2 regions of the Salinivibrio sp. ML323 genome follow, and region 1 is predicted to be linked to the other one. Evidence: riboswitches for the same ligand, from Rfam matches in the RefSeq annotation. Region 1 holds a riboswitch; the other holds the start of a gene.
The links. Region 1 has a riboswitch for lysine ahead of BZG13_RS05180 (Na+/H+ antiporter NhaC family protein). Riboswitches for the same ligand answer to the same signal wherever they lie in the genome.

Region 2: it holds a riboswitch for lysine, as region 1 does, so the genes downstream of both, lysC (lysine-sensitive aspartokinase 3) here and BZG13_RS05180 (Na+/H+ antiporter NhaC family protein) in region 1, are expected to answer to the same signal.

Annotation. Positions count from the first base shown of each region.
Region 1 is NZ_MUES01000005.1:49,200-52,418, reverse strand. It holds gene BZG13_RS05180 (Na+/H+ antiporter NhaC family protein) at 1-1,390, opposite strand, end outside; lysine riboswitch at 1,479-1,660, opposite strand; gene BZG13_RS05175 (H-NS family histone-like protein) at 1,932-2,357, shown strand; gene BZG13_RS05170 (lytic murein transglycosylase) at 2,409-3,219, opposite strand, start outside.
Region 2 is NZ_MUES01000001.1:6,506-9,724, reverse strand. It holds gene BZG13_RS00045 (pyridoxal-phosphate-dependent aminotransferase family protein) at 1-645, opposite strand, end outside; lysine riboswitch at 909-1,096, shown strand; gene lysC (lysine-sensitive aspartokinase 3) at 1,217-2,575, shown strand; gene metH (methionine synthase) at 2,614-3,219, opposite strand, start outside.

The sequences.
Region 1 (3,219 bases):
ATCGTGCCCCTGTTGAAGACAAGATAGTGGTATCAGAAATCGGTGAGCAATGATCGCCAAATACCGCCCCTGCCAATACTGCTGAGAGCATAGGTAGCATCAGTGCAATGTCTGTCGCCGCGGCAAGATCGCCCGCGATAGGAAGCATAATACCGAACGTTCCCCACGACGTCCCTGTGGCAAAGGCCATCACTGCCGCCAACAAGAAGAGCACTACAGGCAAGAGTTGCGCCGGTAAGTTCCCCTCCACTAAGGACGACAAATATTGACCTGTTTGTAGGTCGCCAATAATATGACCAATCGACCAAGCAAATAACAGAATGAGGATAGCGCCAAACATAGACTTTGCGCCCACCCAAAGGGTTTTCGCAATATCTGATACCGCTATACCTTGTTTCGCTGTCATCACCAAGGATACGGCTAAACCCGCGAGTCCACCCCATAGCAATGACATCCCGACATCGGTATTTTCAAACGCCCCGAGCAGAGAAAAGGATTGATCCTCGGCTGCCAATGCCAACCCGCCGGTATATAACATTGCACCCACCGTCGCCACGACGAGTACAATAATGGGGGCGACCAAATCAGCCACGCTGCCTTTATCACTTTCCTCAATCCCTAGGTCGTCGCAAATATCAGCGCAGTTTTCACTTTCATCGCCCAGTCGACTGCCTTTTTTCGCCTGATATTCAAACTGACGCATCGGGCCAATATCCAGTTGAAACCAAACCACCGCAAACACTAGCAGCAAGGCAAAAATGGCGTAAAAGTTCATTGGGATCATGGTGACAAATGCCCCTAGCGCCGTGTAATCCGTGACGCCATGTGCCACCAAAATAGAGCCAATCACGGTAATGATATAAGCCCCCCAGCTTGATGCCGGCGTGATCACACACATAGGGGCGGCCGTGGAATCAAGAATGTAAGCCAGTTTCGCTCGCGAGACGTGAAACCTATCTGTGACAGGGCGAGAGACGGCCCCCACCGCTAAGCTGTTGAAATAATCATCAACAAAGATAAATACGCCGAGAAACGCCGCGAGCAGTTTCGCCCCACGTTTACTCTTGATCCGGCTTTGCGCCCAATTGGCAAACGCGCGGGTACCTCCAGAAAGAGACAGAAGCGCGGTGATCATCCCGAGTAAAATAAGAAACGCGAGAATACTTAAGTTCCAACTATTTAAGCCTCCATCAGCGATAAATAGCCCAGTAATCACCTCAAGCAGGTACTGTCCGGAAGAGAGGATAGAAAAATCGGTCAGTAATACCGTACCCAGTACGATTCCCATACCCAAGGACAATAAAACCCGTCGTGTAGCAATCGCGAGGCCCAGAGCCAATAAAGGGGGAAGCAGTGATAAAGCGGATGAAGAAAAATCTGTTAAGTTCATGATCTCAGTGTCAACCAGGTGGTTGGAGATCTACTGCAGAAATGAAGACGGTAAGGCGTGGTATCACACGGCAAACAGCTTGCCTCCTACATACAGTAGCGCTCCATAGTGTATTTCCAAGTACTATGGCAGTGCTGCCCCTATTCGGTAACAGCCCCAGCTCAATCGGTGTGATGACCTGATTGGCTTCGGCGTTGCTTCCTTTTATGCACTCTCATCGGAATCACCCTCTTGTGCACGACTGATAAACAACGCACCTCTACGTTAAGCGTGGTGCATTCTACACAACGTGCTTACCATCGCAACTCTTTATGGTTGAAAAAGCATCGACTAAACCCCAGCTTACGCGGTGCCAATAAAATACGTCTCATCTTCTATTTTTTTAGACATTCGCTTCAAAAAGACAATAGAATTAAAGTCAAATTTGCAGTTAACTTGCAATTAATGCGCAATATGACGTATTAATATAGGCCATATTGTATATTTCAATTATACTGCTATCATTCTTTCAATTAACATATAAATCAAATAGGAACCAATAATGTCTGATGCAATGAAAGCCTTACTCAATTTGCGTAGCTTGCGCGCACTTGCCAAAGAAATGTCAACCGAACAACTTAATGAAGCATTAGAAAAACTTCAAACGGTTGTCGAAGAGCGTAAAGAGCTTGACCGTCAAGCCGAGGCAAAAGAAAAAGAACGTTTAGAGAAGTTAGAAAAATACCGTGCTATGTTAGAAGCCGACGGTATTGGCCCAGAAGAAATCGTGGCATTGTTAGGTGGTGCTTCGAAGAGTAAAGCCTCGGGTAAACGCGCAACACGTCCAGCAAAATATCAATATACGGGCGAAGATGGCTCACAAAAAACCTGGACGGGCCAAGGCCGCATGCCTAAAGTGATTCGCGAAGCGATTGAAAGCGGCGCGGCCAAGCAAGAAGACTTCCTCATCCCAGGTCAGGAAGCCTAAGTCCATATTCCCGCATAAAAAAAGAGGCGCTCAGCCTCTTTTTTTTATCCCTTAACCAAATTTAATTCTGTCCGCCAAATGGCTCACCGCTAACGCAAAGTAGTGCGAGCGATTCCATTTCAATAAGCTCTGGTAGTTATTATAAACAAGATAAGCCCTGCCTTTACCATCATCAGGCTGAATCAACCAAGCGTTGATATCGACGGCCGGTAACGCCTGACCATTCATTCGCCGTACCCCACGCGTCTGCCACTCACTCAATGAGTGTGCTTTCTCACTGTTGGTGCCAAGCAAAGTACGATCGATGCCTTCAGGGATCTGTACCTGCCGTCCCCACGTGTAGGTATCATCCCATCCCGCTTTTTTTAAGTAATTTGCAGCAGACGCAAAGACATCAGCTTCCGTTTGCCAAATATCTTTTTTGCCATCTTGGTTTCCATCGACCGCATAGTTAATAAACGAACTCGGCATGAACTGGCATTGACCCATCGCCCCAGCCCAAGAGCCTTTCATCGCTTCAGGCGCAATGTGCCCTTGCTCTAATATCGTCAGTGCGGCCATGGTCTCTTTGCGAAAAAAAGCCTCACGACGGCCATCAAAGGCTAATGTTGATAAGGCTTCAATGACATTATAACTACCCTGAAGTTTGCCAAAATTACTTTCTACACCCCATAAAGCCACAATAAAACGCGGCTGAACCTGGTACTGCTCACCAATGGCTTTCAAAGTGTCGTAATGTTCACGATACAGTTGTTTCGCTTGAGCGACTTTCCAATCAGGCACAGCACGCGGAATATACTCATCCAGCGTGAGACGTCGCTCAGGTTGATTTCGATCGGAGCTGACTGCACGCTCATGGTAT
Region 2 (3,219 bases), on a different contig from region 1:
TGTCACGGGCGATAAGCCCGGCACACACGATAAGCACTTCTGACTGCCTGAGTAAACCGCATCCAACTGCCATTCATCGACTTTCAACGGCACGCCACCGAGTGAGGTCACCGCATCGACAATAGTGAGGCAGCCATGCTCGCGCGCCAAGGTGGCAAGGGCCTGTGCATCTGAGCAAGCGCCTGTGGACGTCTCAGCATGGACAAATGCGACAATGCTAGCCTCCGGGTGCGCTTTCAAAGCCGCTTCAACCTTTTCAGGATTGACCGGATCGCCCCAAGCATCATCAACCATCACCGCGTGTGCGCCACAGCGTTCCACGTTTTCTCGCATCCGGTCGCCAAACACGCCATTGCGACACACGATCACTGTGTCGCCAGGCTCCACCAAATTGACAAAACAGGCTTCCATCCCGGCACTCCCGGGGGCAGAGACCGCAATGGTAAACGGATTTTCGGTTTGAAAAGCGTACTGCAGCAGCTGCTTGACCTCATCCATCATGGCAATGAATAAGGGATCAAGATGCCCCAATGTCGGCTTACTCAATGATTGCAGCACCGATGGATAAATGTCAGAAGGGCCTGGCCCCATCAGTGTGCGAGCGACAGGTTGAAAAGACTGAATATCGGAAATTGCACGAGCCATCACGAATCCTTGTTGTTGGTACCGAAGCTCACCGTTATAGCATATTTTTTCGCCATCCCCCTAGCCTCTGGCACATGAACTGTGTGATCGCTAGCGTCGATTTGCTTTTCTTGTCAGGGTCGATAATGGGCAATGGCCTTTTCTTGCCTGGGTGAGAGGCAGGCGCTGGGCAGCGCTCCTATCGAGCGTAAAAACACGGTTGACACCCTGCGATCACACCCGTAATGTTAAAACTGTTCATGCGGTCACCGACCCATGACTGAACATGCAGAAGAGGTGCATTTCTCAGGCAGTTATCAAGCGGAGCCCCACTCCTAAGCATGATAACCAGGGGAGACAATGCCGAGGTGGCGTACGTTCGGGGTCGATACGCTGCCGGCCTTGAAGGCTGAATCCTTCAGGCTGTCACTTGTCATCCATATGGACAGACAGGTGGAGCGCTTCTGGCAGACTACACCTGCCGTTTGCTCTTCCTACCTTGTCGCGGTATTTATCGCGGTCACGATGTGACTTCTGATGTTCCCCATCATTTTTAATTTTTTGACTCTGCTAGCCAGAGAGGGGAAAGGACGTGAGGCCATTACCATCAATTTCAGTCGCTAAGTTTGGCGGCACCAGTGTCGGGACGCTAGCGGCGATGCAGCAAAGCGCCGCTGTTATCGAGCAAAACCCGCAAACCCGTTTAATCGTGATCAGTGCGTGCGCCGGTGTGACCAATCATTTGGTCGCGCTGGCAAAAGGGATCAGCGACCCTGACGCGCGCCAAGCCAAATTAGACGCCATTCATGCCATTCACCAAGCAATATTGCAGCAACTTCCTGATTGCCAAAACACGCAAACAGCCGTCGACCACTGGCATCTCGCCATTGCCGAGTATGCCGAAAAAGCAGCTGCCACTCCGGATTCGGCCTTAACCGATGCGTTGGTGGCCTGCGGCGAGCTGATCTCGACCCATATTTTCACCCATTTACTCAACAGCCGAGGTATGGCAACAATACGGGCCGATGCGCGTGAATTGCTGCGCACCGACAGCCAGTTTGGCTGTGCCCAGCCTGACCCACAGCAGACGCAAACACAGTGCCACGACCAATTGCTTCCGCATTTAGCCACACACCGAGTGGTCACCCAAGGGTTTATCGGCGCGGATGCCCACGGACAAACCACCACCTTAGGCCGTGGTGGTAGCGACTACAGCGCCGCACTGTTCGCCGAAGCCGTGAACGCAGAGAGTTTGGCCATTTGGACTGATGTACCGGGGATTTATACCACCGACCCGCGGATTGCCGACCAAGCGCGCCCAATCAGTGAAATTAGTTTTAGCGAAGCCTCAGAAATGGCCACGTTTGGTGCCAAAATCCTTCACCCATCCACCTTAGTGCCTGCAGTGCGCCAACATATTCCTGTGTTTGTCGGGGCTGCGAGCGCGCCTGAGCAAGGCGGTACCTGGATCCGCGAACAAGCGCACTCGGCACCGCTGTTTCGTGCCGTCGCCTTACGTCGAAACCAAACCATGGTGACACTGACCAGCTTAAACATGTTCCATGCATATGGCTTTTTGGCCAAAGTATTTGAGGTTTTGGCACGATTTGAAATCTCGGTAGACTTGATCACCACCTCGGAGGTCAGTGTCGCTTTAACCCTTGATCAAACCAACACTCAGGGCGACGCACCGCAGCTGCCAGAAGCGGCTATCGCCGAACTGACCCAGTTATGTCATGTCGAGATCTGCGAGAACCTGGCGGTGGTGGCGCTGATTGGCAACGAGATGAATCATACTGCTGGCGCGACAGCGCCGGTGTTCAGTGCCTTAGCACAACACAAACTACGCATGATTTGCTACGGTGCCAGCAACCACAATGTCTGTGTGGTGGTTGAAGATGACGATGCCACCCAGGTGGTGCAGCGGTTACACGCGGACTTATTTGAATAATAAAGAAGCCAGCACAGCTAATGTGCTGGCTTCTTTCGTTAGCCGTTTAAGTTCGGCCCGAGCCATTTTTCCGCTTCTTCGCTGCTCCACCCTTTGCGTGCTGCATAGCTGTCTCGCTGATCGTTTTGGATCTTCGCCACCGCAAAGTAGCGTGACTCAGGGTGGGAAAAATACCAACCTGAGACCGACGCCCCCGGCCACATCGCGTAGCTTTCAGTGAGTGTCATCCCCGTATGCGCTTCTACCGACAGCAATTGCCAAATTTTGCCTTTCTCACTGTGTTCAGGACAGGCGGCATAACCCGGCGCTGGCCGGATCCCTTGGTATTGCTCGCGGATCAGCGCGTCGTTATCGAGCGTCTCATCGGGCGCATAGCCCCACAAGGTGATTCGAATTTGCTGATGGAGATACTCTGCAAAGGCTTCTGCGAGTCTATCGGCGACCGCCTGGATCATGATCGCGTTATAATCATCCCCTTTCGCTTTGTATTCTTCCGCCAGGGCATATTCGCCAATACCACCTGTGACCGCAAATGCGCCAATCCAATCCGGCTGGCCACTGCTTTTTGGCGCAATAAAGTCCGACAAGCAATAGTTGGCACCACGTGGCTTTTTCGTTTGCTGGCGCAAGTGGTTCAGTATAGT